Regions from separate parts of the Pseudomonas sp. AP3_22 TE3818 genome, predicted to be linked through region 1. Evidence: riboswitches for the same ligand, from Rfam matches in the RefSeq annotation. Region 1 holds a riboswitch; the other holds the start of a gene.
What was found. Region 1 has a riboswitch for cobalamin ahead of cobO (cob(I)yrinic acid a,c-diamide adenosyltransferase). Riboswitches for the same ligand answer to the same signal wherever they lie in the genome.

Region 1 (15,960 bases):
CAAGGTCAAGATCGAAGGTGACGATACTGCGCTGGGCTACAACATCGGCGTGCTGGTTCAAGCCACCGACAGCACGCGTGTCGGCCTGACCTACCACTCGAAAGTGAAGTACAAGCTTGAGGGCAACACCAAGGTCAACTACAACGTGCTGGGCTTGATCGGCCAGAACCCTAACCAGAAATACGACGCTTCGCTGGACCTGACCACACCTGAATCGGTGGACTTCTCGGTCACTCACCAGCTCGACGACAAGTGGACTCTGTACGCAGGCAGCACCTGGACCCGCTGGAGCCGCCTGAAAGAAATCACCGTTGAAAACACAGGTGTTCCAGCCGTCCTGAACGGTCAGTTCGGCACCATCACAGAAGAACAGAACTGGCACGACACCTGGGCTCACGCCATCGGTGCGTCCTATCAGTTGAACAAGCAATGGGTACTGCGTACCGGTCTGTCCGTTGACCAGGCACCGACCAACAACGTCGACCGCTCTCCGCGCATCCCGACGGGCGATCGCAAGATTTTCAGCGTGGGCGCCGGCTGGAGTCCAACCGACGACCTGACCATCGACCTGGCGTATTCGTACCTGCGCGAAGAGTCGGTCAAGGTCAACAACAGCAACGACCGTGGCCAGAGCTACAACGCCAAGTATGAAAACTACGCGAACGGTTTCGGTCTCGGTGCAACCTACCGCTTCTGATGATTCCCGGCGATCCTGAACCGCTCGCCATCAGATTCAAAAAAGCCCCGCTCTCTTCACAGAGGCGGGGCTTTTCATTTGTAGGAGCGAGCCTGCTCGCGATGGACGCGAACGATGACGCGTGCTTACTGGATGAACGAAGCGCCTTGAGATTTTCGCGAGCAAGCTCGCTCCTACAGGTCAGGGAGCGGAGGCCAGCGGTGGCGAAACCAGGGCTTTTTCTACCGCGGCGATGAACTCGGGATCATCCGGCTTGGTCAGGCTGGAGAAACTGGCGATCACCTTGCCCTGGCGATCCACCACATACTTGTAGAAATTCCACTTTGGCGCACTGGTTTGACGGGCGAGCACTTTGAACAAGTGCGTCGCATCGTCGCCACGAACCCTTTGTGGTTCAGTCATGGTGAAGGTCACGCCGTAGTTGGCATAGCAGACTTTCGCAGTCTCGGCGCTGTCTTTGGACTCCTGCTTGAAGTCGTTCGACGGCACGCCGAGTATTTCCAGCCCTTGCGCCTTGTAGCGCTGATTGAGTGCCTCAAGGCCCTCGAACTGCGGCGCGAAGCCGCAGAAACTGGCGGTGTTGACCACCACCAGCGGTTTGTCGGCGTAACGCTGGCACAGGTCGATGGACTCCTTGGCCCGCAACTTCGGCAGCGAGCCCTGCAGCACCTCCGGGCAGTCAGCAGCCCAAGCCAGCCCGGACAACGCCATCAGCAACGCGGGAACAGCACACCAGCGCTTGAGCATCTCGAGCATCCTTGATGATTCGTCAAAAGCGACGTTACTCGCCCTCGCCGCTCACTAGCAAGCACCCATGCCCAACTGCATCAGCGCCAGCCCGCCCTGATGCCAGCCCCACCACGACAACGCCAGCAACAAGGCGCAGACGGCGGCTACAGCGATCCGTGGCCAAAGGCTGTTCATGTCGCACTCATCTGTGTTTGCAGGCGCGCCACCGGCCGTTCACGCACCGGCCAGTTGAGGGCGGCGGCCAACAGGCTCAAGAGAATTGCCACTTGCCAGATCAAGTCATAACTCCCGGTTCGGTCATACACCACCCCGCCCAGCCAGCCGCCCAGGAACGAACCGAGCTGGTGAAACAGGAAAACAATCCCGCCGAGCATGGACAGGTTTCGCACGCCGAACAAGGTCGCCACCGTACCGTTGGTCAACGGCACCGTCGACAGCCACAGGAAGCCCATGGCCATGCCGAACAGGTAGGCCGTGGTGGTGGTCACCGGTGCCCACAGGAACAACGCAATGACCACCGCCCGCAGCAAATACAAACCGGTGAGCAAACGCGGCTTGGACATGCGCCCGCCGAGCCACCCGGCGGTATAGGTGCCGAAAATGTTGAACAGGCCGATCAGCGCCAGCACCGTGGTACCGACCGTCGCCGGAAGGTGCTGGTCCACCAGATAGGCCGGCAAGTGCACACCGATGAACACCACCTGGAATCCGCAGACAAAAAAACCGAACGCCAGCAACCAGAATCCGGAATGCGAGCAGGCTTCGCGCAGTGCTTCGCCAAGGGTTTGTTCGTGGCCCAGGACCGGCAACGGCTTGTCCTTGAGCATGCTCACCAGCGGTACGATCAGCGCTACCAGCAAGCCGAGCGCGAGCAACGCCGCGGACCAGCCAAGCCACCCGATCAAACCGAGCGTGCCGGGCAACATCGCGAACTGGCCGAACGAGCCGGCAGCACTGGCGATCCCCATGCCCATGCTGCGCTTTTCCGGCGGTACTGCGCGACCGACCACCCCCAGGATCACCGAGAACGACGTGCCGGACAGCCCGAGGCCGATCAGCAGGCCGGCGCTCAGGGACAGGGTCACTGCCGAGTCGGAGAGCCCCATGCAAATCAGCCCGGCCGCGTACAGGACGCCACCGACCAGCACCACTTTCGCCGCGCCCAAGCGGTCGGCCAGCGCGCCGGTGAATGGCTGGGCGAGGCCCCAGATCAGGTTCTGCAAGGCGATGGCGAAGGCAAAGACTTCACGCCCCCAGCCGAACTCGGCACTCATCGGCGCCAGAAACAGCCCGAAGCCATGTCGAACCCCCAGAGACAACGCAAGGATCAGCGCACTCCCCAACAGAACCCAACCGCACGTACGCCACATCGATGTCATTGTTGTTCTCCGGTAGCGGGTATATACCCGCTTATGTTCGGAAAAACCGGCATCACGCCAGTTCGTCCAGCAGCTTCAATAAGGTTTCGCGCTTCTCGGCCCCCAGGCGATCGATCAAGCGCTGCTGCGCGGCTTCCCAGGCCGGCAAGGCAGCCTTGAGACGCTCTGCACCGGCCTCGGTCAGCAGGACGATGCGGTTGCGCATGTCCTCGCCCTCGACCAGCGTCACCAGGCCGTCACCCTCCAGCACCCGCAAATTACGCCCCAAGGTACTGCGATCCAGGCCCATGGCCTCGGCCAGGGTTGAAATGCTCGGCTGATCCAGACGCTGCAGATTACACAGCAAAGAATACTGCGCAACGTTGATCCCGAAGCCGTCGAGAGCGCCGTCGTAATGCCTGCTGACGCCACGGGCGGCGCGACGCAGGTTGATGCATAAACATTGGGAATCGAGCATGGTGCGTGTATATACCCGCGAGCGTGTTAAATCAAGTTACATGGTTTCTTCAATGATTGAGCGGCGCCTGGCAGACCGCCATCGCGGGCAAGCCCGCTCCCACAGAGATTTTCGGTGTGCCCACCATTTTGTCAACAAAACAGAAACCCTGTGGGAGCGGGCTTGCCCGCGCAGGGGCCAGAACATTCAATACAACCCCATCAGAACAGCGCCAAGCCTACCAGCACTGCAACTTCCAGCAACTCCAGCATTGCCCCCGCCGTGTCCCCCGTCGTTCCACCGAGCCGCCGCAACATCACCTGCCGCAACCAGACAAACCCGAGAACCGCCAACACCACCGCCACCACACCACTCAAACCGGCAATCAACACACAGGCCAGTGCACTGACCGCCAACACCTGCCTGCCCGCCGAACGCGGAAGATGATCGGCCAAGGCCTGCCCCAGGCCACCGGCACGCACATAGGGTGTGGTCAGGAACAAGCCGAGCAAGGCGCTGCGACCGATCAACGGCACGATGATCAAGGCCAGCGAATTCGATTGCCCGATCAGCGCCAGCAGCGCAGTGAACTTGAGCAACAACACCAGCACCAGCGTCACCACGGCGATCGGTCCGCTGCGCGGGTCTTTCATGATGGTCAGCGTACGTTCACGGTCGCCAAAACCGCCGAGCCAGGCATCGGCGCTGTCCGCCAGGCCATCGAGATGCAACCCGCCGCTGAGCAGCACCCAAACGCTCAGCAACAACGCCGCGTGCAACAACGCTGGCGCACCCTGCAACAGCCAGCTCACTGCCCACAAAATCACGCCAAAGAGCAATCCCACCAGCGGATAAAACAGCAGTGACCGCCCCAGCTCCCCAGGCTCAGGCATGCCCGGCAGGCGAATCGGCAGGCTGCTGAGAAATTGCAGGGCGATCCAGAATGGCAACATGGTCAGAGCACTTCCTTCAACAAACCAGCGGACTCCATCCTCAGTGAAAACACTGCGCCATGCCCAACCTCAACGTTGAGCAGTTGCTCTCGCGGCAGCCTGCGAGCCTGTGCCAGCAACAGGCGCATCACCCCGCCGTGGCTGATCAGCAGAATGCGCTCACCGGCACAGGTCGCGTGCAAACGCTCCAGCGCTGCCAGCACCCGTGTCGAAAAGTCTGCAACCGGCTCGCCCTGAGGCGGCGTGAACGAGTAAGGATCGGCCCAGAACAAACCCAGCGCCTGCGCGTCGGTTTCCATCAACGCTGCCGCGCTTTGCCCTTCCCAGGCGCCGAAATGCAACTCTTGCAGGTCTTTATCCAATTGCACCGGCACACCCAGTTGAGCCCCGAGCTCCTCGGCAAACCGCGCACAACGCTGCAACGGCGAACTGACCAACCGATCCCATGGCCCCTGCCCGACCACGGCGGCGCGCATCTGCGCCCAGCCCGTGTCGGTCAAGGCATCATCGATGCTGCCGCGCAGGCCACCGCCAAATTCGGTTTCACCGTGACGCAACAGATCCACGCGCAGGGTCATGCCGGACGATCTGCCACGGCGGCTTCGGCGAAGGTCGCCATCTGCCCGTGCAGGTCGCACGCCAGACGCAACAGCGGCACAGCCAATGCCGCGCCACTGCCTTCACCAAGCCGCAGACCAAGATCGAGCAAGGGTTGCGCACTCAGGGTGTCCAGCACATGACGGTGTCCCGGCTCGGCGCCGCGATGACCGAACAACAGCCACTGCCGGCATTCAGGATTCAAGCGCACCGCGACCAGCGCAGCGACACTGCAGATGAAGCCGTCCACCAGCACCGCGACACCTTCTTGAGCACAGGCGAGATAGGCACCGACCAGCGCGGCAATCTCGAAGCCACCAAGGTTGAACAGGGTCTGCAAGGCATCCTCACGCTGTGCGCCATGCAATGCCAGGGCACGCTCGATCACCCGGGCTTTGTGGCTGACACCTTCGGCGTTGAGCCCGGTGCCAGGCCCAGTCAAATGGCCCACCGGGCAATCGAGCAAGGCACAGGCCAGCGCGCTGGCGGCGGTGGTGTTGCCAATGCCCATTTCGCCACCGATGAACAACTGCGCACCGCTGGCCATCGCCCGCTGCACGCTGTCACGACCGGCCTGCAAAGCAAGTTGCCCCTGGGCTTCGGTCATGGCCGGCCCCTGTACGAAATTGGCCGTGCCCGGGCCGACGTTCAGGTGACGCACACCGGGCAGGTTCAGCGACGGCGTCACCGTGCCAAGGTCCACCACCTCAAGGGAAGCGCCCAGTTGTCGCGCCAGTACACTGATCGCCGCACCACCGCTGACGAAGTTGAGCAGCATCTGCCCGGTGACTTCCTGAGGATAGGCCGACACGCCCTCGGCGACGACACCATGGTCGCCGGCAAATATCGCGATCCACACCTGCTCCAGACTCGGCTTGACCCGCCCCTGCAACCCCGCCAGCTGCACCGCCACCGATTCCAGCTGACCGAGGGAGCCGGCCGGCTTGGTCAGTTGCTGTTGCCGCGCCCGGGCCTGTTCGAGCGCTTGGGTATCGACCGGCCTGCACGGGTTCAGCCACCAGGATTGAGTCATAACGCAGTTCCTTTCAGAGTCAGGGGCAGGCCGGCGACGGTCAGGACGACACGCTGACAGCGCTCAGCCAGAGCTTGATGCAGCCAACCGGCTTCATCGACATAGCGGCGAGTCAATTCGCCCAGCGGCACGACACCCATTCCGGTCTCGTTGCTGACAAAAATGATTTCCCCCGGCAACGATGCCAGGCAGTCCAGCAGGGCATCACGCTCGGCAGCCAGGCGCCCGGCATCGTCGAGCATCAGCAGATTGGTCAGCCACAGGGTCAGGCAATCCACCAGCAGGCAGTGGTCGGCACGGGCGCTTTCACGCAGTACCCGGGCCAGTTCCAGAGGTTCTTCAATCAGTGCCCATTCGGCAGGACGACGGGCACGGTGATGGGCCACCCGCTCGCTCATTTCGCCATCCAGTGGCTGGCTGGTGGCGATGTAGGTCACGGCCAGGGCGCTGTCGGTGGCGAGTTTTTCAGCCAGGCGACTCTTGCCGGAGCGGGCGCCGCCGAGGATCAGTTGGAGCATGGTTGTTTCCTTGAAATTTTCGCTGAGGCGACTGACCTCATCGCGGGCAAGCCCGCTCCTACAAGGTTATTGGGCGTTCCCGGGATTTGTGTCTGGTTGCAATCCCCTGTGGGAGCGGGCTTGCCCGCGATGAGGCCAGCACAGACGCCTCAAATCCCACAGAGCTGCCGCAACAGCCCGGTATCCAGATGCTTCTCCACCAGATCCGCCAGCCGCTCGATATCGCGCTCGCGCAAGCCGTGGTAATCCACGTCCTGCACCTCCTCCAGACCGGCCCAACGCAACAGCGCACTGCACGCCGCCGGCGATTCGAACAGCCCGTGCAGGTAGGTGCCGAAAATCTGTCCATCCGCACTTTGCGCACCATCACAGCGGCCGTCATCCAGATGCACGGCGGCATTTTCCAGGGCCGCTCCGGTGGTCACGCCAGCATGAATTTCATAGCCTGATACCGGCGCATCTTCCAGCGCCAGGCGACCGCAGACATTGCGCAGCTGTTTCTCTTGTTCGAGCCGGGTCTGGAACGCCAGCAACCCCAAACCGGCACTGGAACCCGGCGCCCCCTCGAGGCCCAGAGGGTCATGCACCTGCTCACCGAGCATCTGCAGGCCGCCACAGATCCCCAGCAGTTTTCCGCCGTATCGCAGATGCCGGGCAATCGCGGTTTCCCAGCCGTTGGCCCGCAGGTACGCGAGGTCGCTGCGGACACTTTTCGAACCGGGAAGAATGATCAGGTCGGCGGGCGGAACCGCCTGGCCGGGCCCGATGAATTGCAGGTCCACCTGCGGATGCAGGCGCAGCGGATCGAAATCGGTGTGATTGCTGATGCGCGGCAGCACCGGCACCACGACTTTCAGCACCCGCTCGGCTTTATCGGTCTGGCGTTGATCGATGCCGTCCTCGGCCTCCAGGTGCAGGTCCATCACGTACGGCAGCACACCCATCACCGGTTTGCCGGTGCGCTCTTCAAGCCAGTCGAGACCGGGTTGCAACAACGCGATGTCACCGCGAAAACGATTGATGATGAAACCTTTGACCCGCGCCTGTTCGCTCGGCGACAGCAGTTCGAGGGTGCCCACCAGATGGGCGAAAACCCCGCCGCGATTGATATCGGCAATCAGCAACACCGGACAATCCACCGCTTCGGCGAAGCCCATGTTGGCGATGTCGCCAGCACGCAAATTGATTTCCGCCGGAGAGCCTGCACCTTCGACCATCACCAGCGGATACGCCGCGCTCAAGCGCTCGTGGGAGGCCAGCACCGCTTGCATGGCGATGCTTTTGTAGTCGTGATAGGCGACGGCGTTCATGCTCGTGACGGCGCGGCCATGGATGATCACCTGGGCACCGGTGTCACTGTTGGGCTTGAGCAATACCGGATTCATGTCGGTGTGCGGTTCGAGGTGTGCGGCCTGGGCCTGAACCGCCTGGGCACGACCAATCTCGCCGCCGTCGGCGGTCACCGCACTGTTGAGTGCCATGTTCTGCGGCTTGAACGGCACTACCCTAATGCCCTGACGCGTGGCCCAACGGCACAACGCAGTCACCAGCGTGCTTTTACCGGCATCCGACGTGGTGCCCTGCACCATCAGCGTGGTCATTGGTTTTCCTTGGCGAAATCTTCGAATGCCTGCGCCAGCCGCCCCCAGGCGGCTTCGTCACCGGGCAGGCCGAATCGCAGGCTGCTGTTGTGCGCGAACAACCGCAGGAGAATGCCGCGCCGGGCCATGAACTCATGCAGTGCTTCGGCGCGCTCGGTGATCAGCCACTGGAACAGCGCACAGCCGCCCTGGGGCTCAAAGCCGTGTTGCTGCAGCAAAGACGCCAGGCGCTCGCTGGCCTCTTCGGTGCGCAGCCGTTGCCGCGTTTGCCCCTCGGTATCGCGCAGGCAGGCCTGCCCCACTACCCGGGTTGCCCCGCTCACGGCCCAGGGCCCCACTTGTTCAGCCAACAACTTGAGCAACTTGCGCTCGGCCAGCACAAACCCCAGACGCACGCCGGCCAAGCCGAAAAACTTGCCGAAGGAGCGCAAGACGATCAGCCCGACTTGATGGGCAAACGGTGCCAGGCTCAGTTGCGGCGTGTTATCCATGAACGCTTCGTCCACCACCAGCCAGCCACCGCGCTGGGCCAGTCGCGTGTGCCAGTCGAGCAGTCGACTGGGGGTGAGGCTCAGGCCCGTGGGGTTATTCGGATTGACCACCACCAGCACGTCGATGCTGTCGATAAAGAAGTCGACTTCCTGCTCCAGCACTTCCCGCACGATGTAGCCGTTGCGACGCCACGCTTCGGCGTGCTCGGCGTAGCACGGCGACAGCACGCCGACCTTGCCCGCCCGACGCAATCGCGGCAGCAACTGGATCGCCATTTGCGAACCGGCCACCGGCAATGCCTGCAAGGTGCCGTAGTAATCACAGGCGGCCTGTTCCAGACCATCGTCCGCCTCCGGCAAACGGGCCCAGGCCCGCAGCGGAATATCCGGCACCGGGAACGGCCAGGGCGCAAGGCCCGTCGACAGGTCCAGCCAGTCGGCTTCATCTATGCCGTATTCGAGCGCCGCCTTGCGCAATCGTCCACCGTGTTCAAGCATAAAATTCAGCCCCCAGGCAGAGAATCAGCAGCCATAACCATACCCCGCGCTGGACCAGTTGCCAGCCCCGGTCAATGGAGTCGGCATCCGCGGGCACGCCTTCGCCCAGTTGCGGACGCTGGTGCAGTTCGCCGTGATAAATCGCCGCTCCGCCCAATTCGACGCCAAGGGCACCCGCCCCTGCCGCCATCACCGGGCCGGCGTTCGGACTGTCCCAGGTAGGGCCCTGGGTGCGCCAGCATTTCAACGCCAGCCGGGTTTTGCCCAGCAGCGCGTAAGTCAGTGCCACCAGACGCGCTGGAATGTAATTGAGCACGTCGTCGATCTTCGCCGCCGCCCAGCCGAACCGTTCGAAGCGCTCATTGCGATAGCCCCACATCGCATCCAGCGTATTGCTCAGGCGATAGAGCACCACGCCCGGCGCACCGGCCACGGCAAACCAGAACAACGCGGCGAACACCGCGTCGCTGCCGTTTTCCAGCACCGACTCGGTGGCGGCACGGGCGACTTCGGTTTTATCCAGGTCACTGGTTTTTCGGCTGACCAGATAACTCACACGCTTGCGCGCTTCATCAAGATCATCGCCGCGCAAAGCCTTGGCCACCGGCGTGACGTGTTCACCGAGGCTGCGCATGCCGAGGGCGCAATAGAGCGCGAGAATCTCGACGATCCAGCCAACGTACGGCGCCCAGGAGAATGCCGTGACCAACAGCACCAGCGGCAGTACGGCGATCACCCACGCGGTGACGCCATGGCTGCGCCAGCCGCGACCGCCGCCGTTGAAACGTTGTTCGATGCGATCGGCAAAACGGCCGAACGCCACCAGCGGATGCCAGCGTTTGGGTTCGCCCAGTAGCGCATCCAGCGCAACCGCGGCGACACTCAACAACGCCACACTCATTGACTCACTCCCCAATAGTTCTCATACAGCAATTCATGCAGCGGACGCGCCTGCGCCCAGCCTTCGAGCACCAGCATCGGCGCCGGGTAGAACGCTTTTACCGGCCCCAGGCACAACACCGCCAGCGGTTTGGCTCCCGGCGGCAGCCTCAGCAGGTCCGCCAGTGCCTTGGGTTCGAACAGCGACACCCAGCCCATCCCCAGCCCTTCGGCGCGGGACGCGAGCCACAGGTTCTGGATGGCACAGGACAGCGAGGCCATGTCCATTTCCGGCAAGGTGCGGCGGCCGAAGATATGTTGCTCGCGGTCGTCCATCAGTGCGGCGACCAGTACTTCGGCGCAATCGTTGATGCCTTCCACCTTGAGCTTCATGAACTCGTCGCTGCGCTCGCCGAGGGCTTCGGCGGTGCGGATGCGCTCCTCTTCCACGAGCCCCTGGATTTGCCCGCGCAAGGCGCGATCACTGATGCGGATGAAGCGCCAGGGCTGCATCAGGCCGACGCTGGGCGCCTGATGTGCAGCTTCGAGCAGGCGCTGGAGCAACTCGGGCTCGACGGTGCCGCCGCTGAAGTGGCGCATGTCGCGGCGCTCGCCGATGGCGCGGTAGACCGCTGCGCGTTCGGCTTCGGTGAATGCGTTGTCGGTCATGGCCTCTTCGCTGGCAAGCCAGCTCCTACAGGGGTTAGGTGATCCATTGTAGGAGCTGGCTTGCCAGCGATGGCGGCTTCAAGGTCCGGCGCAAACAGCGCGGCAATTGCCGAGGGATTGGACGGAAAATAAAAGTGCACGTAGGAGGCGGTCATCCGCCCGTCACGGTAAACCGCCTCCGCTCCGCGCCCGCCATTCGGGCTCACGCCCCGGGCAATCGGCACCAGTTCAGTGCTGGTCAGCGAATGGTGATAGGTGTGCCCGCGCAGCGAACCTTCCGGCAGCTCCACCGCTTGCAACGCCAGCGCCGCCAGACGCTTTTGCATGACCGCATCACCGGCCAGCAGGCCCGCCAGTTCGGCGCGAGTGCCCTCGACATCGGTCAGGGAGTCGAGCAGATACAGCATGCCGCCACACTCGGCGAGCAAGGGTTTGCCCGCCCGGTGGTGGGCGCGGATCGCCTCGAGCATCGCCGTGTTTTGCGCCAGCGCGACATGGTGCAGCTCCGGGTAACCGCCCGGCAGATACAGGCTGTCCGCCTCCGGCAATTGGCGGTCGCGGATCGGCGAGAAAAACGACAGCTCGGCGCCCATCGCCCGCAGCAAATCCAGGCTCGCACCGTAGGTGAACGCAAAGGCTTCATCACGGGCCACAGCAATGCGCACACCGGCCAGCAGCGGTTCGGCGACGATGACATCGGGGGCGGCGAACTCGACTGACGGGGGCAGCGCGACCTCGCAACTGCTGGCCAGGGCATCGGCCGCGGCATCGAGGCGCAGGTCGAGATCATTCAGCTCACTGGCTTGAACCAGCCCCAGGTGTCGGCTCGGCAGTTCAATCCCTGTTTCCCGGGACAGCGCGCCGTACCAGCGCAATCCTTCAGTCAGGCTGCCCTCGAGCAGTTGCGCGTGGCGCAGTGTACCGACGCGGTTGGCCAGCACGCCGGCGAACGGCAAGTCCGACTGATAACGCGCCAGCCCCAGGGCCAGTGCGCCGAAGGTCTGGGCCATGGCGGTGCCGTCGATCACCCCCAGTACCGGCACACCGAAATGCCGCGCCAGATCGGCGCTCGACGGCGTACCGTCGAACAGCCCCATGACGCCTTCGATCAGGATCAGGTCGGCTTCAGCGGCGGCTTCCCACAGTAACCGGCGACTCTCCTGCTCGCCGACCATCCACATGTCCAGTTGATACACCGGTGCACCGCTGGCACGCTCGAGGATCATCGGATCGAGAAAGTCGGGGCCGCACTTGAACACACGGACCTTGCGCCCCTGATTGCGATGCAACCGGGCCAGCGCCGCGGTGACGGTGGTCTTGCCCTGGCCGGAGGCCGGCGCGGCAATCAGTACCGCCGGGCAATGACGTGGCTGGTTCACAGCTCGACGCCTTTCTGCGCTTTGATCCCGGCCTGAAAGGCGTGCTTGATCATGCCCATTTCGGTGACCGTGTCGGCCATCTCGATCATTTCCGGCTTGGCGGCACGCCCGGTGACCACCACGTGTTGCATCGGCGGCCGGGCCTGCAAGTCGCTGAGCACCTGATCAAGATCGAGGTAGCCGTGCTTGAGGGCGATGTTCAGCTCATCCAGCACCACCAGGCCGATGGACGGATCGCGCAGCAGTTCCCGGGACACCGCCCACGCCGCTTCGGCGGCAGCGATGTCGCGCTGACGGTCCTGGGTTTCCCAGGTAAACCCTTCGCCCATCACATGAAATCGCACCTGCTCGGGAAAGCGCCGGAAGAACAGCTCTTCGCCGGTACTGTTGCGGCCCTTGATGAACTGCACCACGCCGCATTGCATGCCGTGCCCCATGGCGCGGGCGAGCATGCCGAAGGCCGAACTGCTCTTGCCCTTACCGTTGCCGGTCAGCACCAGCAACAGACCACACTCGTTCGGGGAATTGGCGATGCGCTCGTCGATCACGGCTTTTTTGCGCTGCATGCGCGCCAGGTGGCGTTCGTCACGATCGGGGGTATCAGTCATGGGGGAGCTCTCCGTTGAGACAGGAATAACGGCGGGCAGGCACAGCAATAGAAGGCAACAAGCCTGGCATCGCCCACCGTGATGCCGCTGGATGAATCAGGCCGGTCTCCGGGCTCATGAGTGGCGCGAAGCCAGACTGCGCGCCTTCCCGCATCGAATCGACACAGTGGCATCAGACACAGTTTTCACTCATTTACCGTTGCGGGGGCAGCGCCGGAATGGCGGGTCTTCGACCAACAGAAGAACGCGTTCACCGGCTTCCCTGTTTCACTCTGTCGACCCAAGTCACAGAGCACCTGAAACAAGCCGCGAAGGTTAGAGGGTTGGGGGTGGAGCGTCAATTAAAGCCGGGAGGCCATCCTCCGAATAACGGTCGTCAAGCAAAAAACTGACGTCAATCTTGTGCCTCGCTCTCAGCAGTGATATCAAAGAGCCATAACCTCACAACACAATAATAAGGGTGAGCCCATGCAAGGCATGATCATCAGCAATCCAAAGCTGGAATTCCTGCGCCCTGTGCTCGAGCGCTGGTTCGAATGCATCGACCGCTATAACGCCGTCCGCGGTGATGGCGACACCCCCTACTGGCACGACGAAAAAGCCAATCTCGGACTGTTGTCGGCCGCCGCCTGGATGGCTGAGATGGTCACACTGCAACAGACACCCACCCGCAAGCAGACCGAAGAAGGCGAACGCAACAGCCGCGCCGACTTGTTCCTCGCCTCGCCCGAAACCCGCGCCTACATCCAGACCAGCCAGCGCTGGCCACGGGTCAACAGCCTCAATCTGACCCAGGCCCTGCTCGACATCGCCAGCGATGCGAAGCGCCTGAGCCACGCCAGCGACCTGAAACTCGGCTGCCTGTTCGTCGCCCCGCAAAAAGCCCAGCAAGGTGCGACACCGGAAGAACTCCAGGACATGGTCGACGACCTGCAAAAGGAACACACCTGCGCGGTCGCCTGGTATTTCCCGTATGCCTACCGCAAGTTGCGCAATGAAGCCGGCAACTATCACCCCGGCATTGCGGTGCTGTTCAAGGAAGCACGTGGCTAGCCGTTGAACCATTGGACGACAACACATCTCTATGATTAGAACAAGGCACTCATAGGGAACACCCGTATGCGCACGCCCCCGCTCGTTCTCGTTATCGCGATCTGCGGAGGGCTCGCCGGTTGCAGTGAGACCGCCGGCCTGCAAGTCTCCGACGGCACCGGCCCTTCACCTCAACTGCCGCCCCCCAACAAAACCCTGATCCCGACTCTGAACATCGCCCCGGCCATCGGCTGGCCACAGGGCGCGAAACCCGTCGCCGCCGCGGGCACTCAAGTGGCCGCTTTTGCCGAAGACCTGGATCACCCCCGCTGGCTTTATGTGCTGCCCAACGGCGACGTACTGGTGGCGGAAACCAACGCGCCCCCCAAACCCGAAGACGGCAAAGGCATTCGCGGCTGGGTCATGAAGAAAGTCATGGGACGCGCCGGGGCCAGGGTACCCAGCGCGAACCGCATCACCTTGCTGCGCGACAAGGACCACGATGGCGTCGCGGAAACCCGCACGGTGTTTCTGCAAAACCTCAACTCGCCCTTCGGCATGACGCTGGTCGGCAATGACCTGTATGTAGCCGACACTGACAGCCTGCTGCGATTCCATTATGAAAACGGCGATACGTCGCTCAAGTCGCCGCCGGTCAAAGTGGTCGACCTGCCGGGTGGCCCGCTGAACCACCACTGGACCAAAAACGTCATCGCCAGCAAGGACGGCCGCAAGCTCTACGTCACCGTGGGCTCCAACAGCAACGTCGCGGAAAACGGCATGGACAAGGAAGAAGGGCGCGCAGCGATCTGGGAAGTGGACCGCGCCACCGGCCAGCACCGGATCTTCGCCTCCGGCCTGCGTAACCCCAACGGCATGGCCTGGGAACCGCGCAGTGGCGCGCTGTGGACCGCGGTCAACGAGCGGGATGAAATCGGCAGCGACCTGGTCCCGGACTACATCACCTCGGTGAAAGACGGCGCATTCTATGGCTGGCCGTACAGCTACTACGGCCAGCATGTCGATATTCGCGTCGAGCCGCAAAACCCCGGCCTGGTGGCCAAGGCCATCGCTCCGGACTATGCCGTCGGCCCACACACGGCATCACTGGGCCTGACCTTCGCTGAAAACAGCAAGCTGCCGGCGCCGTTCACCCAAGGGGCCTTCATCGGGCAGCACGGCTCCTGGAACCGTAAACCCCACAGTGGCTACAAAGTGATTTTCGTGCCGTTCAGCGCAGGCAAACCTGCGGGACAACCGATTGAAGTGCTCAGCGGCTTTCTCAACGAAAAGGAAGAGGCCATGGGCCGCCCGGTGGGCGTGGTGATCGACCGGCAGGGCGATCTGCTGGTGGCCGATGATGTGGGGAACAAGGTGTGGCGGGTGTCGGCAGTGAAATAGGTCACCTAACCTGTGGGAGCGGGCTTGCTCGCGAAGGCGGTGCATCAGTCAAAACATCAGTCGACTGACAGCCTGCATTCGCGAGCAAGCCCGCTCCCACAGGGTTCAGCGTTTGCGACAGAGTGTGAGCCCGTCACCCAACGGCAACAGCGACAGATCCACCCGCACATCCTCCTTCAACGCCAGGTTGAGCGCCTGGATCGCCCGGGTATCCGCGCTCTCGGGGATGGTCTCAAGCACACGCCCGCTCCACAGGGTGTTGTCGAATACCGCCAGCCCACCGACCCGCAGCAAACGCAGGGCGTGCTCCAGATAACTGGGGTAGTTGGCCTTGTCGGCATCGATGAACACCAGGTCGAACTGCTCGGTCTGCCCTTGCCGCTCGAGCTCGGCAAGGGTTTCCAGTGCAGGCGCCAGGCGCAGGTCGATCCGCCCGGCGAGTCCCGCTTCCTGCCAGTAGCGCTGTGCGATGGCGTTATAGTCGCCGGGGATATCACAGCACATCAGCGAACCGTCAGCCGGTAATGCCGCCGCCATGCACAGCGCGCTGTAACCGGTGAATGTACCGACTTCGAGCAAGCGTCTGGCGCCGGTCAGCTTCACCAGCAAGGCGAGAAACTGTCCCTGCTCCGGTGCCACCTGCCAGCGGGCCATCGGCAGCGCCTGGGTCTCATCGCGCAAGCGCTTGAGCAGCGGTGTTTCGCGCAGGGAAACATCAAGCAGGTATTGGTACAGGTCGTCGTCGAGATTCAGTGTGCGAGCAGTCATGAGCAGCAGCTCCGGACGTTACGGGTTGCGCGCCAGATGTTCAGGCTGCAGAACACGCTTGGCGCTCAGGTAAGCCTTTTGCCAATAGGCCTTGGACAGACTGTCGAGCTTTACCGTGCCGCCGGTGGCCGGTGCATGGACGAAACGCCCCTCCCCCACGTAGATGCCGGCATGACTGACCTGGGAACCGCCATTGGTGGCGAAGAAAAGCAGGTCGCCGGTTTCCAGGCCTTCCTTGCCGACATTCGCCGCTTGCATGGAGATCATCTCG
Region 2 (15,960 bases), 1.7 Mb from region 1:
CGATCTTCACCGCGGTGTGTGCCTTGGAGGTGGTGGCGCCACCGATCATCAACGGCAGGTGGAAGTCCTGGCGCTGCATTTCGCGGGCGACATGGACCATCTCATCCAGCGACGGGGTGATCAGGCCGGACAGGCCGATGATGTCGCACTTCTGCTCCCTGGCCACCTGGAGGATTTTCTCCGCCGGGACCATCACGCCGAGGTCGACGATGTCATAGCCGTTGCAGCCCAGTACCACGCCGACGATGTTCTTGCCGATGTCGTGCACGTCGCCTTTCACTGTCGCCATGAGGATCTTGCCCTTGGCTTCAGGCTTGTCGCCTTTTTCCAGTTCGATGAACGGGATCAGGTGCGCCACGGCCTGCTTCATCACGCGAGCGGATTTCACCACCTGGGGCAGGAACATTTTGCCGGCGCCGAACAGGTCGCCGACGATGTTCATGCCGGCCATCAGCGGGCCTTCGATCACTTCGATCGGGCGACTGAAGGACAGCCGCGATTCTTCGGTGTCTTCGACGATGTGGGTGGTAATGCCTTTGACCAGCGCGTGTTCCAGGCGCTTGTTGACGTCCCAGTTGCGCCACTCTTCGGTTTCGGCTTCCTTCACGCTGCCGTCGCCCTTGTACTTGTCGGCAATGGCGAGGAGGGCGTCGGTGCCTTCCGGGGTGCGGTTGAGGATCACGTCTTCTACGGCGTCGCGCAGTTCCACCGGGATCTGGTCGTAGATCTCCAGTTGCCCGGCGTTGACGATACCCATGGTCAGCCCGGCGCGAATGGCGTACAGCAGGAACACCGAGTGGATCGCCTCACGCACCGGGTTGTTGCCGCGGAAGGAGAACGACACGTTGGACACGCCACCGGAAGTCAGCGCGTACGGCAGCTCGTCACGGATGTAGGCACAGGCGTTGATGAAGTCGACGGCGTAATTGTTGTGCTCTTCGATGCCGGTGGCCACGGCGAAGATGTTCGGGTCGAAGATGATGTCTTCCGGCGGGAAGTCCACTTCGTTGACCAGGATGTCGTAGGAGCGTTTGCAGATTTCCTTCTTGCGCGCTTCGGTGTCGGCCTGGCCGGCCTCGTCGAAGGCCATCACCACCACCGCGGCGCCGTAGCGCTTGCACAGTTTGGCGTGGTGAATGAACTGTTCGACGCCTTCTTTCATGCTGATCGAGTTGACGATGCCCTTGCCCTGGATGCATTTGAGACCGGCTTCGATCACTTCCCACTTCGAGGAGTCGATCATGATCGGTACGCGGGAGATGTCCGGTTCGCCGGCAATCAGATTGAGGAAGGTCACCATGGCCTTCTTCGAATCGAGCATCCCTTCGTCCATGTTGATGTCGATCACCTGGGCGCCGGCCTCGACCTGCTGCAGGGCGACTTCCAGGGCTTCGGTGTAGTTGTCCTCGCGGATCAGCCGGGCGAACTTGGCGGAACCGGTGATGTTGGTGCGCTCGCCGACGTTGACGAACAGCGAACTGCGATCGATGGTGAAGGGTTCCAGGCCCGAGAGGCGGCAAGCCTTGGGAATGTCCGGGATCTGGCGCGGCGCATAGCCGGCCACGGCCTTGGCGATGGCTTCGATGTGGCCCGGCGTGGTGCCGCAGCAACCGCCGACAATGTTGAGGAAGCCGCTTTGGGCGAACTCTTCGATGACCTTGGCGGTTTGCGACGGCAGTTCGTCGTACTCGCCGAATTCGTTCGGCAAGCCGGCGTTCGGGTGCGCCGACACGTGGGTGCCTGCCTTGTTCGACAGCTCTTCGAGGTACGGGCGCAACTCGCTGGCGCCGAGGGCGCAGTTCAGACCAACGGAAATCGGCTTGGCGTGGGCCACGGAGTTCCAGAAGGCTTCGGTGGTCTGGCCCGACAGGGTGCGGCCCGAGGCGTCGGTGATGGTGCCGGAAATCATGATCGGCAATTCGACGCCCAGTTCTTCGAACACGCCCTGTACGGCGAAGATCGCGGCCTTGGCGTTGAGGGTGTCGAAGATGGTTTCGATCAGGATCAGGTCGGCGCCGCCCTCGATCAGGCCTTTGGTGGATTCGGTGTAGTTTTCCACCAGCTCATCGAAGGTCACGTTGCGGTAGCCGGGGTTGTTTACGTCCGGGGACAACGAGCAGGTGCGACTGGTAGGACCGAGCACGCCGGCGACGAAGCGCGGCTTGTCCGGGGTTTCCAGGGTCTTGGCGTCGGCGACCTTGCGTGCCAGGCGAGCGCCTTCTACGTTTAATTCATACGCTAGGCCCTGCATGCCGTAGTCGGCCAGGGAGATCTGGGTAGCGTTGAAGGTGTTGGTTTCCAGAATGTCGGCGCCAGCGTCGAGGTAGGCTTTCTCGATGCCGCCAATCACGTCCGGGCGAGTCAGTACCAACAGGTCGTTGTTGCCTTTGACATCGCTCGGCCAGTCAGCGAAGCGTTTGCCACGGTAATCCTGCTCTTCGAGCTTGTAGCTCTGGATCATCGTGCCCATACCGCCATCGAGAATCAGGATGCGCTCTTTGAGGGCGTGCTTGAGAGCTTGAAGGCGAACGCTGCGATCGGACATTTGGACTACTCGGTAAGACCATGACGAAGGGCCGGGATGATAGCAAACCTGTGCGCTTTTAGAGCATGACTCGGATTTGCATGAATATCGTTCATGTTGGCAAAGATGACAGACCGGTAGAATCGCGGCGTTTTTTCAGGATCCAGGACCAGGGACATGTCTTATCGCTTCGTCATCAGCAGTGTGTTGATGCTTTTAAGCTGGGGCGCTGCGGCGCAAAGTCCGGCGAACTCCTCTGCCATTTCCTACAGTCGAGACATTCAACCGATCTTCACTGAAAAGTGCGTGGCCTGCCATGCCTGCAACGACGCCGCCTGTCAGCTCAACCTGGGCAGCGGCGAGGGCGCGGCACGCGGCGCGACGAAAGTCCCGGTTTACGACGGTGACCGTACTAAGGCGGTGGCGCCGACGCGGCTGTTTCTGGACGCGTCCGGAAAAGCCGCCTGGCAGCAAAAGGGCTTCTTTTCGGTGCTCGATGCCCAGGGCAGCCAGGCTGCATTGATGGCGCGGATGCTGGAACTGGGCCACAACACCCCCTTGCAACCCAATGCCAGGCTGCCGCAAGACATCGTCCTGGGCCTGAACCGGGAGAACATGTGTGCCATGCCCGCGCAGTTCGATGGCTACGCCGCTTCGCACCCCAAGGAAGGCATGCCGCTGGCGGTGACCGGCCTGACCGACCCGCAGTACCAGACGCTGCAACGCTGGCTGGCCGCAGGCGCACCTATCGATCAACAGGCCCTGGCCCCGAGTGCGAAGGAAGCGCAGCAAGTGATCCAGTGGGAAAACCTGCTCAATTCGCCGGGCGCCCGGCAAAGCCTGGTGGGGCGCTGGCTGTATGAGCACTGGTTCCTCGCCCATCTTTACTTCAAGGAGGGTGAGCCCGGGCATTTCTTCCAGTGGGTGCGTTCGCGCACGCCGACCGGCCAGCCGATTGACCTGATCAATACCCGGCGCCCCAACGATGATCCGGGCACGCAGTTTTACTACCGCTTGTGGCCGGTGCAGGGCGTGATCGTGCACAAGACCCACATCTCCTATCCGCTGAGCGCGACGAAGCTGGCGCGAGTCAAATCCCTGTTCTACAGCGGCAACTGGGAGGCCAATGCATTGCCGGGCTACGGACCGCAGAGCCGGGCCAACCCCTTTGCCACCTTCGAAGCGATCCCGGCCCAGGCGCGCTATCAGTTCATGCTCGATAACGCCGAGTACTTCGTGCGCACCTTTATCCGTGGGCCAGTGTGTCGTGGGCAGATCGCCACGGACGTGATTCGCGATAACTTCTGGGCGTTGTTCCAGGCCCCTGAACATGACCTCTACATCACCGACCCGAACTATCGTGGGCAAGCCACGCCCTTGCTGGCGATGCCGGGGCAGAATGATGATGTCGGCAGCGTCCTGAGCCTGTGGCATGACTACCGCGACAAACGCAACGAGTACGAGGCTCTGCGCCGCGACAGTTACGCCGACGAGCCCGCACCGAGCTGGTCGACCCTGTGGGCCGGCAACGACAACGCGCTGCTGAGCATCTTTCGCCATTTCGACAGCGCCTCGGTGACCAAAGGCCTGATCGGCGAAGTGCCGCAGACGATGTGGCTGTTCGACTATCCGCTGCTGGAGCGCACCTACTATCAACTGGCAGTCAATTTCGATGTGTTCGGCAATGTGTCCCATCAGGCCCAGACGCGCCTGTATTTCGACCTGATCCGTAACGGCGCCGAGCAGAATTTCCTGCGCCTGATGCCCGCCGATTCGCGGGAGGCCTACCTCGACGACTGGTATCAGAACAGTGGCAAATTCAAGATGTGGCTGGACTACGAGTCCATCGACGATGACACGCCGACGGCGCTGAAGCTTGATCCGCGGGATCCCAAGCGCGATTTCGCCCAGCAATTGCTCGCCCGTTATGGCGACCTCAATGCCAGGCCCGACCCGATCAACCGCTGCGATGGCGCCTACTGTTCGCGGCCGAACATTGATCCGGACCTGCAAAATGCCGAGCAAGTGTTGAGCCGCCTGACTTCGCGTCCGGCGGCGGGGTTGAAAGTGATTGATCAACTACCGGAAGCGACCATGCTGCGTATCGAAACCGGCAGCGGCAAGCGTGAGGTCTACAGCCTGCTGCGCAATCGGGCCCACAGCAACGTGGCGTTCCTGCTCGGCGAATCGCTGCGCTATCAGCCGGGGCTCGATACCCTGACGATTTTCCCGGGTGTGCTCAGCAGCTACCCGAACTTCATGTTCAACGTTCCGGCCGGGCAAGTGCCGGCGTTTGTGGATGCGATGGAGAGCGCCAAGGATAGTGACAGCTTTGAGAAAATCGTTGAACGTTGGGGAATACGGCGCAGTCATCCGCAATTCTGGCAGTATTTCCATGACCTGAGCCGCTACATCCAGGAGACCGATCCGGTGGAAGAGGGCGTGCTGGACATGAATCGCTACGAGAACCTCTGAAACACCACCACCCTGTAGGAGCTGGCTTGCCAGCGATGAGGCCGAGACATTCAACACAAATGTCGACCGATCCGGCGCCTCGCTGGCAAGCCAGCTCCTACAGGGCATCGATAAATCTTTCCCGACAAAAATACTGGGACTTTGTCCGGCGCGCCGATTGGCGTAAACTGCGCCCAAGCCTGCGAGGAGTTTCCATGACCGCTATTACCATTACCGACGCCGCCCACGATTATCTGGCTGATCTGCTCTCCAAGCAGAACACCCCGGGCATCGGCATCCGCGTCTTCATCACCCAGCCTGGCACCCAGTACGCCGAAACCTGCATTGCCTACTGCAAGCCGGGCGAAGAAAAACCCGAAGACACCGCGCTGGGGCTGAAAAGCTTCACCGCCTACATCGACCATTTCAGCGAAGCCTTCCTGGACGATGCCGTTGTCGACTACGCCACCGACCGCATGGGCGGCCAGCTGACCATCAAGGCGCCAAACGCCAAAGTACCGATGGTCAACGCCGACAGCCCGGTCAACGAGCGCATCAACTACTACCTGCAAACCGAGATCAACCCGGGGCTGGCCAGCCACGGCGGTCAGGTCAGCCTGATCGACGTGGTCGAAGACGGCATCGCCGTCCTGCAGTTCGGCGGCGGTTGCCAGGGCTGCGGCCAGGCCGACGTGACGCTCAAGGAAGGCATCGAGCGCACCCTGCTCGAGCGTATTCCCGAGCTCAAGGGCGTTCGCGACGTGACCGACCACACGCAGAAAGAAAACGCCTACTACTAAGGTGTTCGCTGCGGCATAAAAAAACGGCGTCCCGTGAGCGCCGTTTTTTTGTGGGTGGAATTCAATGGCCCCTTCGCGGGCAAGCCCGCTCCCCCAGGTTTTGAGTCGGTCACAGCATTGCGGTCAACACAAAATCTTGTGGGAGCTGGCTTGCCAGCGATGAGGCCCTATGGCCTGTAAAGATGCGCATGCCCCGCGCGATACAGCGATGACTCACTGAAGTGGTCACTGCCCAGCACCCGACCCACCAGAATCAACGCCGTGCGCCGAAACCCCTTCGCCTCAACCTTCCCGGCAATGTCCTCAAGCGTTCCTGTCACCCAGTCCTGGTCCGGCCAGCTCGCACGGTGAACCACCGCAATCGGGCAATCGGCGCCGTAATGCGGCAGCAGTTCCTCAACGATCTTCGGCAGGTGATTGACCCCCAAATGAATCGCCATGGTCGCGCCGTGCTGGGCCAGGCTGGCGAATTCCTCTCCGGGTGGCATGGCGGTCTTGTCGGCGTAGCGAGTCAGGATCACGCTCTGTGAAACGTCCGGCAACGTCAGTTCTGCACCCAGCAGCGCTGCACAAGCGGCGGTGGCCGTCACGCCCGGGACGATTTCGAACGCAATGCCCAACTCACGCAGATAGCGAATCTGTTCGCCAATGGCGCCATACAGGCTCGGGTCGCCGGAGTGTACCCGGGCCACGTCCTGGCCCTTGGCGTGGGCGGCCTTGAACAGGTCGATGATCTGTTCCAGGTGCAGTTCGGCGCTGTTGAATACCTGCTCGGCACGATGTCCTTCCAGTACGGCGGCTGGCACCAGCGAGCCGGCATAAATGATCACCGGGCAACTGCGAATCAGCCGCTGGCCCTTGACGGTAATCAGTTCGGGGTCGCCGGGACCTGCGCCAATGAAGTAGACGGTCATCGTCGGTTCCTGTGGGGAGAAAAGGGGCTGAACAGGGCTTCAGATGAAGAATGTTCATGATCGAGGCGGGGATTATCGGGGATTTTATGCCGCGCCGGCCAATGCCAGGGTTGCCTGGGCATATTTTTGTCGAGGGATCAGCAGTTTTGCCGGGGCCTGGGCCAGTTGTTCGGCCAGGGCCAGTGCGGCGCTTTCCGCCACGCCGTAGCAACCGGTGCGTTCAAACGCTATTTGCGATTGATGGCTGAGTTGCGGCTCATAGGGGGCCAGTTGTTCACTGCTGAAATACATCAATTCCAGGCCAAGCTGCTGAGCCAGTTCGATCAGTGCGGGTTCGTCGCGCTTCGAATCGATGCTGGCCAGGGCCTTGATTTCATGGCGGGCAATCTGGTGCGCCGCCAGTGCCTGGTCGAGCAGCGCCAGCAAGGTACTGACGGGGCAGCCCTTTTGGCAGCCCAGGCCGACCACCAGGGTCGGCGCTGTGCTGACGTCTGTCATACGTGGTATTGGCCATCGCTTTTGCGACGGAACAACCAGGCGCTGATCAGGCCCAGGGCCAGCCAGAACGCCACGTTGGTCAGTTGCGAAGCGATTTTGAATTGGGTTTCCAGTGCCTCCGGAGCGAGCATCGAATGCACTTGCGGTTGCGGTGCGCCAATCACATGGGGAACGGCAAGGATTGCCGCACCGAGAACTTTCATCAGCCAGTGACGGCTGAACACGATCAGCGCGATACCGACGGCGGTGGAGGCGGCGGTACCGATCCACCACAGTTGCCGTTGTGCCAGATCGGCGGCGGCAGTGCCTGGCAGTTCAGGTGGCAGGCCGAGGGTCGGCGCGAGCACGAAGGTCGCATAGCCGGCCAGGCCCCAGAGCAGGCCCTGGGAGGTTTTGGTCGGCGCACGCAAGGTGTACAGGCCAGCCAGCATCAGGGCAAAACCGACGGCCACCACCAGGTTGCCGCCGGTGGTCGACAGCACGCGCTGCCAGCCGTCTTCCGGCTCCCAGGCTTCGGCGTCGTGGGTGTGGGCAGCCATCGCGCCATCGGCGTGTTCATGCATTTCAACGGCAGCCGGCTCGGCTTTTTCGTAGGTTTCGGCCTGCAGAATCAGGGGGGCGACCCAGAAACTTTGCAGCAGGGTCAGCAACAGGGCGGCCAGCAGCCCGGTGAAACCTGCGGTTTGCGCAATACGCTTGATCATGTCAGCAGGTCTCAATGGCACGGGAACGCGGAGCTGTGACGGGTATCGTGGGCGGCATTGTGCACCGCTTCGATGTACGAGAAACCGGCGAAATACACAAGGCTTGCGCCCAGGATCGACGCGCAGACGGCGGCGGTCAGACGTTGAGTCAGGGTAGAAGTGGTGCTGGCTGTAGTGTGGCCGGTGCTGCTGATGATCGACATGGCGTTTCCCTCTGGTCTGTCAGCGGGGAATCAAGAGCGCATGCAAAAACCTGCACGACCAGGCGCGCAGGGTTTCAAACAGCGCCCGCCCACCGCGGGTTTGTTGTTTCAGTGATCGTTATGGTCACTTTATGTTGCGGGCCGGTCTCCGGGCTCACGAGGGGCAAAGGCTTGGGCCTGAACCTGAAAACATCACCTTCCCATGCCGTAGTGGCACAGTGGATTTGATGCTTCGCTCGCTTACCGTTGCGGGGGCAGCACCGGACTGACATGGCTTTAGAGTAAAGCACATGATTCACCGGTTTCCCGTTTCACCCTGTGAAGGGCACCCGTAACAAGGTGCGTAGGAGAGCATGGGCGAGGGTTGGGCGTCAATTGGCAAGGGTTCTCAACTGGAAACCGAGTCGCTTTCTTCGCGAGCAAGCCCGCTCCCACACTTGACCCTTTTCCTCTGAAAGAACCCGATCAAATGTGGGAGCGGCGGTGCGGCGATCCGACTTGCTCGCGAAGGGCACACCGCAGAAATCACGTGAACATTGACCCGCCCCAATACCATGCGTAGCCTTGCGCTTTCGAGGTTCTTCGGCGTTTGTCGAAGCTAAGAAGGGAACGCGGTCAATGCCGCGGCTGCCCCCGCAACTGTGAACGGTGATGTTCGTTGCCACGCCACTGCAGGCTCAATCCATGAGGCCGGCGGGAAGGCGCAGCGAATGCCAGGCCCAAGGCCGGCACACCGTCAGCCAGGAGACCTGCCTCGACACAGATTCTCAAATTCAACCGGGCGGGGTGATCCGGTGGCGAACTCTTCAGGCACGCGCATCTGCGTTGCCGGTCGTCGTCCCGTATGCCCGCCACCTAGCCATAGGGCATCCGATGAAAACACTGGCCAAACTTCCCGTCACCATCGTCACCGGTTTCCTCGGCTCGGGTAAAACCACGCTGCTGCGGCATATGCTCGACAACGCCCAGGGTCGCCGCATCGCGGTAATCGTCAACGAGTTTGGCGAGCTGGGCATCGACGGCGAAATCCTCAAGCAGTGCTCCATCGGTTGCACCGAAGAAGAAGCCAACGGCCGCGTCTATGAACTGGCCAACGGCTGCCTGTGCTGCACCGTCCAGGAAGAATTTTTCCCGGTGATGCGCGAACTGGTGGCTCGTCGTGGCGATCTCGACCACATCCTCATCGAAACGTCGGGCCTGGCCCTGCCAAAACCGTTGGTCCAGGCTTTCCAGTGGCCGGAAATCCGCAGTGCCTGCACCGTTGACGCGGTGATCACCGTGGTCGACAGCCCGGCCGTGGCCGCCGGCACCTTTGCCGCCTTCCCGGACCAGGTCGATGCCCAGCGCAAACTCGACCCGAACCTGGACCACGAATCGCCATTGCACGAGCTGTTTGCCGACCAGTTGGCCAGCGCCGACCTGGTGATTCTCAACAAATCCGACCTGATCAACCCGGCCGACCTGGCCCGTGTGCGCCTGGAAGTCGCAGAAGAATTGCCGCCAGCGGTGAAAATCATTGAAGCCAGCAGCGGTCGCCTGCCGCTGGACGTGCTGATCGGCCTGGGTGCCGGCTCCGAAGAACACATCGACAGCCGTCACAGCCACCACGACCATCATCACGATGGCGACGACGATCATGACGACCACGATCACGACGCCTTCGATTCGATCTCCATCGAACTGCCGCAAGCTGACGAAAGCCTGCTGATGGACGCGCTGACCCAACTGGTGGTCCAGCACGGCATCCTGCGGGTGAAGGGTTTCGCCGCCGTTCCGAACAAACCGATGCGCCTGCTGATCCAGGGCGTGGGCACGCGTTTCGACAAGCACTTCGACCGCCAATGGGGCGCCGAAGAGGCGCGCATCACCCGTCTGGTGCTGATCGGCCAGGAACTGGACGCCGCCGTGCTCGAAGCGCAATTGCGCGCTGCGCTCAGCGTGTAACCCATGCACCTGCTCAGGACCCAGCCCGGCGGTTTCGTGTCGGATGACAACATCGCCGACCTTGGACAAACCCCCGCCGAGCTGGTGGTCCTGTGCAGCGGCGACTCCAGCCTGGCGCTGCTCGCCGAGGCGGCGCAGCAGTTGCCCGAGGATTACCCGAGCGTGCGCCTGGCCAACCCGATGCAGGTGCAGAACCATGCCTCGGTCGATTTGTACGTCGATGAGGTGTTGCGCCACGCCAGGGTGATCCTGATTTCGCTGCACGGCGGCATCGCCTATTGGCGTTATGGTATCGAACGCCTGGTCGAGCTGTCCCAGCGCGGCGTGCAGGTGATTCTGGTGCCGGGCGATGACCGCCCGGACCCGGAGCTCAGTGACCTGAGTACCGTCGGCGCCGAGGATCGCGACCGACTCTGGCAGTTTCTGCGTCAGGGAGGCATGGGTAACGCCCTGGATTTCTTCCGCTGCCTGGCCAACCGCTGGTTGGCACGCGATTACACCTGGGGCGAGCCGCAAACCCTGCCGCGAACCGCCATCTACCATCCGCACAAACATTCTGCCGCACTGAGCGACTGGCAGGCCGACTGGCACGCCGATCACCCGATGGCGGCGGTGCTGTTTTACCGTTCGCATTTGCAGGCGGCGAACACTGCTTTCATTGATGTTTTTTGCCAGCGTTTACAGGCCGCGGGGTTGAATCCGTTGCCGATTGCGCTGGCCAGTTTGAAAGAACCCGGCTGCCTGGGCGCGGTCGAGGACTGGCTGGATGAAGCCGGCGTCTCGGTGATCCTGAACACCACGGGTTTCGCCCAGTCCAGCCCCGAAGCGCCGCACCTGCGGCCATTCCGTCGCAATATTCCGGTGATCCAGGCGATTTGCGCCCAGGACAACGAACCGGGTTGGCGTGCCAGTGAACAGGGGCTTGGCCCGCGCGATCTGGCGATGCACATTGCCTTGCCGGAGCTGGACGGGCGCATCATCAGTCGCCCGATCAGCTTCAAGGACCTGGCGTGGCGCAGTGAGCGCAGCCAGTCGGATGTGGTCTGCTACCGGCCGCAACCGGAGCGCATGGACTTCGTTGCCGAACTGGCGCGGCGCTGGGTCGAACTGGCTCGGGTGCCCAACGCCGAAAAACGCATCGCCTTGATTCTCGCCAATTACCCGACCCGCGACGGGCGCATCGGCAATGGCGTGGGCCTCGACACCCCGGCCGCGGCGCTGAACATCCTGCGGGCCCTGCATGCCGAAGGTTATCCGCTGCCGGCAGAATTGCCGGACAGCGGCACCGCGCTGATCCAGCAGTTGCTGGGCGGCGTCAGCAACGATCTCGATACCTTGGATCTGCGTCCGTGCCAGCAAAGCCTGGGACTGGACGACTACCTGGCGATGTTCAATGCCCTGCCCGAAGCCAATCGTGCGGCGGTGCTCGAACGTTGGGGCGCACCGGAAAACGACCCGATGTGTCGCAGCGGACGGATGATGATCGCCGGCCTGCGCTTTGGCCTGACCTTCGTCGGCATTCAACCGGCGCGGGGTTATCAGGTCGACCCGAGCGCGGTGTATCACGACCCGGACCTGGTGCCGCCCCACGGCTACCTGGCGTTTTACTTCTGGCTGCGCCACACCTATGGCGCCCACGGCGTGATCCACGTCGGTAAGCACGGCAACCTCGAATGGCTGCCGGGCAAGGGCGTGGGGCTGTCGGAAAACTGCTGGCCGGATGCGCTGCTCGGGCCGCTGCCGAACATCTATCCGTTCATCGTCAACGACCCGGGCGAGGGCGCCCAGGCCAAGCGGCGCACCCAGGCGGTGATCATCGATCACCTGATGCCACCGCTGACCCGCGCCGAAACCTACGGCCCGCTGCGCAACCTCGAACTGTTGGCCGACGAGTATTACGAAGCGCAGTTGCTCGACCCGCGCCGCGCCCGCGAGTTGCAGCGCGACATCCTGCAACTGGTGCGTGACTCGCACATCGACCGTGAACTGCAACTGGACGAGCCACTCGACAGCGATGCCGACGCTGCGATCTGGTTGCCGCGACTCGACACTTACCTGTGCGACTTGAAAGAGTCGCAGATCCGCGACGGCCTGCATGTGTTCGGCGAATCGCCCACCGGTCGCTTGCGTATCGACACGTTGCTGGCGTTGTTGCGCATTCCACGGGGCGATGGACGAGGAGCGCAATCGAGTCTGCTGCGGGCGCTGGCCAAGGCGTTTGCGTTGGGCTTCGATCCGCTCGATTGTGCATTGGCCGAGCCGTGGATCGGGCCGCGTCCCGAGTCTCTTTTGCTTATCAGTGACGAGATTTGGCGCACAGCGGGCGATACCCGCGAGCGCCTGGAACTGTATGCAGCGCAGTTGATTTCGGACGCGTTGAATAACCCCTGTGGGAGCGGGCTTGCTCGCGAATCGGTTGAACATTCAACATTGATGTCGATTGACCCACCGCTTTCGCGAGCAAGCCCGCTCCCACAAGGGGCAGGCTGGCATGAGGTGCAGGCCATCATCGATGGTTTGCGCGAGGTTATCGCCCCGCGCCTGGACGCCTGCGGCCCAGCGGAAATGCGCGGTCTGCTCGACGCCCTCAGCGGTCGCTTCGTCCCGGCCGGCCCCAGCGGTGCGCCGAGTCGCGGTCGTCTGGACGTGTTGCCCACCGGGCGCAACTTTTACTCGGTGGACGTGCGCAATTTGCCGACCACCACGGCGTGGCGCATCGGTTTCCAGTCGGCGAACCTGATTCTCGAACGGCACCTGCAGGACCACGGCGATCATCTGCGCCAGCTCGGTCTGTCGGTGTGGGGCACCGCGACCATGCGCACCGGCGGTGATGATATCGCCCAGGCGATGGCGTTGATGGGCGTGCGTCCGGTTTGGGCGACCGGCAGTCAGCGGGTCGATGATTTCGAGATTCTGCCGTTGAGTTTGCTCGACCGTCCTCGGGTCGACGTGACCTTGCGCGTGTCCGGTTTCTTCCGCGATGCCTTTGCCAATCTGATCCGCCTGTTTGACGCGGCGGTGCAAGCGGTGGCCGACCTGGATGAGCCGGACGACCTCAATCCGTTGGCGGCCAAGGTGCGTGCCGAGCGTGCAGCCTTGTTGCAGGCCGGGCTGGATGAAGACGCTGCGCGACGGCAGGCCGGCTGGCGGATTTTCGGGGCCAAGCCCGGGGCCTACGGCGCAGGCGTGCAGGGCGCCATCGACGGTCGCCTGTGGCAAACCCGCGAAGACCTGGCCGAGGTTTACCTCAACTGGGGCGGCTACGCTTACGGTGGTTCCGACGAAGGCACCGCCGCCCGTGAACAGTTCAGCCAGCGCCTGAGCCAGGTACAGGCGGTGCTGCAAAACCAGGACAACCGTGAGCACGATTTGCTCGACTCCAATGATTACTACCAGTTCCAGGGCGGTATGCTCGCGGCGGTGGAAAGCCTGAAAGGCGAGGCGGCGGCCAGTTATCATGGCGATCACAGTCAGCCGGACCTGCCGAAGATTCGCACCTTGAAGGAAGAGCTGAACCGGGTCATCCGCTCCCGGGCCGCCAATCCGAAATGGCTCGATGGGGTAAAGCGCCACGGCTACAAAGGTGCGTTCGAAATGGCCGCGACCGTCGATAATCTGTTTGCCTTCGATGCCACCACGCAGTTGATCGACGATCACCAGTACGCGTTGCTGGCCGACGCTTATTTGCTTGATCCGGACACCCGGGACTTTGTCCGTGAACACAATCCCCATGCCTTGCGCGACATGACTGAGCGCATGCTCGAGGCGCAACAACGCGGGATGTGGAAGGAGCCGGGCGCCTACCGCGAGGCATTGGAAAATCTGTTGCTGGATATAGAAGAAGACAGCTAGTCACCGTAAAACCTGTGGGAGCGGCGGTGCGGCGATCCGACTTGCTCGCGAAGAGGTCGTGTCAGTCGCCATATAGGTTGGATGAGACACTGCTTTCGCGAGCAAGCCCGCTCCCACAAGGAATGAGGCGCCTGTGACATCACCGACCATGACCGAGATAAAACAATGACAGACATCCCGCATTTCCCGCTCTCCGCCGTGGTCGGCGCCGATGATTTGAAGTTGGCCCTGTACCTGACCGCCATAGACCCGAAAATCGGCGGAGTCCTGATCGAAGGCCCGCGCGGGATGGCCAAGTCGACCCTGGCCCGTGGTCTGGCGGACCTGCTGGCCAGCGGTCAGTTCGTCACATTGCCGCTGGGCGCCACCGAAGAGCGCCTGGTCGGCACCCTCGATCTCGACGCGGCGCTGGGCGAAGGTCGGGCTCAGTTTTCCCCCGGCGTACTGGCCAAGGCTGACGGTGGCGTGCTCTACGTCGACGAGGTCAATCTGTTGCCTGATCACCTCGTTGACCTGCTGCTCGATGTGGCCGCCAGCGGCACCAATGTGGTCGAGCGTGACGGCATTTCCCATCGGCACTCGGCGAAGTTCGTACTGATTGGCACCATGAATCCCGAAGAGGGTGAACTGCGTCCGCAACTGCTCGACCGTTTCGGCTTGAATGTCGCCCTTGGTGGCCATACAGCACCAGTCGAGCGAGGGCAGATCATCCGCCGTCGCCTGGATTTCGACAGCGATCCGCAAGGTTTCTGCGGCGAATGGGAATCGGCGCAGGCGTCTCTGCGCGAACGTTGCCAGCACGCACGCAATGCCCTGGCGAGCATTCCCCTCGACGATCAGGCGCTGGCACGGATTACCGAGCGCTGCTTTGCCGCTGGCGTCGATGGTTTGCGCGCCGACCTGGTCTGGCTGCGTGCCGCACGGGCTCACGCCGCCTGGCGCGGGGCGAACGCTATCGCCGAGGAAGATATCGACGCCGTCGCCGAGTTCGCCTTGCGCCACCGTCGTCGCGAGCATTCAACTGCGGCGCCTCAGCCATCCCACGCGCCGCAGCACTCTGCGCCGCAGCACGCCAACCCGAGCGAAGGGCAGGGCCAGTGGGGCGAGTTGCCTGCCCAGGCGCTGGCGACCGGCGCACGACGTGAAGTGCCGAGCTGGCCAAAAAAGCCCTAGGCATTCGCTCTCGCTGCGACGCGGGGGCGAATGCCAGACCCCGAGCCGGGCGACTGGACCATGGCAAACAGGGCAAGCGTCACGCCGCCCGCAGTGGCTCGGTCAACTGGCCCGGCACCTTGCTCAATGGCCGGCCGCGTCAGCGCGACGACCTGATATTTCAACTGCGCACGCGTTCGCCCCATGAACTGTGGCTGGTGATAGTCGATGCCTCCGCGTCTACCCGTCGTCATCAGGCATTGTGCGATGCCAAGGGCTTGCTGGCGCAGTTGTTCGACGACGCCTATCGCCAACGCGCACGACTGGCGTTGCTCACGGCCAGCGGTGCCGCGCCAAGGTGGCAGGTGCAGGGATTGAAGGCCTCGACGGGGCTGCGCCAGTGGCTCGATGGCCTGGGTGCCGGTGGTGGTACGCCGCTGCTGGCCGCATTGGGCGAAGCGGGGCAGTGGCTTGCTGCTCGGCAGAAACGTTTTCCGGCAGAGCAGCAGCGGTTGCTGCTGGTGACCGATGGCCGGCTGAAGGACTGGTCGCTGCTGCCGACGCTTGCGTGTCCGGGGCTGTTGATCGACATCGAGCGCGGACCGATCCGGCTCGGGCGCAGCAGGGTGTTGGCGACGCAGTTGCAGGCCGAGTATCGGCACATCGACGAGCTGATTCCGGGCTGAGTTCTGTTTGGCCTGTACTGGTCTCATCGCGGGCAAGCCCGCCCCCACAGGATGAGCGCCATTTCAAAATCTGCGCATGACCTGTGGGAGCGGGCTTGCCCGCGATAGCGGTGTACCTGCCAACCTCAAATTTGAATCACTTACCCATCGCCTGCCGATACTGCCGGGTACGCTTGCCTATGTACAACCGATCGACAATCAACGCCCACAGCGCCGAGACCTCAGGTCG

Region 2: another riboswitch for cobalamin. It lies ahead of AB7M25_RS13795 (CbtB domain-containing protein); the one in region 1 lies ahead of cobO (cob(I)yrinic acid a,c-diamide adenosyltransferase).

The regions. Positions count from the first base shown of each region.
Region 1 is NZ_JBRJHL010000001.1:4,781,643-4,797,602, forward strand. Features, by position in the region: gene AB7M25_RS21760 (OmpP1/FadL family transporter) at 1-697, shown strand, start outside; gene AB7M25_RS21765 (glutathione peroxidase) at 878-1,444, opposite strand; gene AB7M25_RS21770 (hypothetical protein) at 1,499-1,621, opposite strand; gene AB7M25_RS21775 (MFS transporter) at 1,618-2,826, opposite strand; gene AB7M25_RS21780 (MarR family winged helix-turn-helix transcriptional regulator) at 2,879-3,283, opposite strand; gene AB7M25_RS21785 (adenosylcobinamide-GDP ribazoletransferase) at 3,484-4,215, opposite strand; gene cobC (alpha-ribazole phosphatase family protein) at 4,218-4,793, opposite strand; gene cobT (nicotinate-nucleotide--dimethylbenzimidazole phosphoribosyltransferase) at 4,790-5,845, opposite strand; gene cobU (bifunctional adenosylcobinamide kinase/adenosylcobinamide-phosphate guanylyltransferase) at 5,842-6,363, opposite strand; gene AB7M25_RS21805 (cobyric acid synthase) at 6,513-7,964, opposite strand; gene cobD (threonine-phosphate decarboxylase CobD) at 7,961-8,953, opposite strand; gene cbiB (adenosylcobinamide-phosphate synthase CbiB) at 8,946-9,854, opposite strand; gene bluB (5,6-dimethylbenzimidazole synthase) at 9,851-10,501, opposite strand; gene AB7M25_RS21825 (cobyrinate a,c-diamide synthase) at 10,498-11,880, opposite strand; gene cobO (cob(I)yrinic acid a,c-diamide adenosyltransferase) at 11,877-12,488, opposite strand; cobalamin riboswitch at 12,571-12,803, opposite strand; gene AB7M25_RS21835 (hypothetical protein) at 12,957-13,541, shown strand; gene AB7M25_RS21840 (PQQ-dependent sugar dehydrogenase) at 13,608-14,921, shown strand; gene AB7M25_RS21845 (class I SAM-dependent methyltransferase) at 15,027-15,689, opposite strand; gene AB7M25_RS21850 (C40 family peptidase) at 15,708-15,960, opposite strand, start outside.
Region 2 is NZ_JBRJHL010000001.1:3,049,990-3,065,949, forward strand. Features, by position in the region: gene metH (methionine synthase) at 1-2,545, opposite strand, end outside; gene AB7M25_RS13770 (fatty acid cis/trans isomerase) at 2,702-4,999, shown strand; gene nfuA (Fe-S biogenesis protein NfuA) at 5,194-5,778, shown strand; gene cobM (precorrin-4 C(11)-methyltransferase) at 5,946-6,692, opposite strand; gene AB7M25_RS13785 (cobalamin biosynthesis protein) at 6,777-7,190, opposite strand; gene AB7M25_RS13790 (CbtA family protein) at 7,187-7,894, opposite strand; gene AB7M25_RS13795 (CbtB domain-containing protein) at 7,906-8,097, opposite strand; cobalamin riboswitch at 8,220-8,445, opposite strand; cobalamin riboswitch at 8,656-8,868, shown strand; gene cobW (cobalamin biosynthesis protein CobW) at 8,971-10,041, shown strand; gene cobN (cobaltochelatase subunit CobN) at 10,045-13,893, shown strand; gene AB7M25_RS13810 (ATP-binding protein) at 14,059-15,066, shown strand; gene AB7M25_RS13815 (vWA domain-containing protein) at 15,186-15,731, shown strand; gene AB7M25_RS13820 (NADH:flavin oxidoreductase/NADH oxidase family protein) at 15,868-15,960, opposite strand, start outside.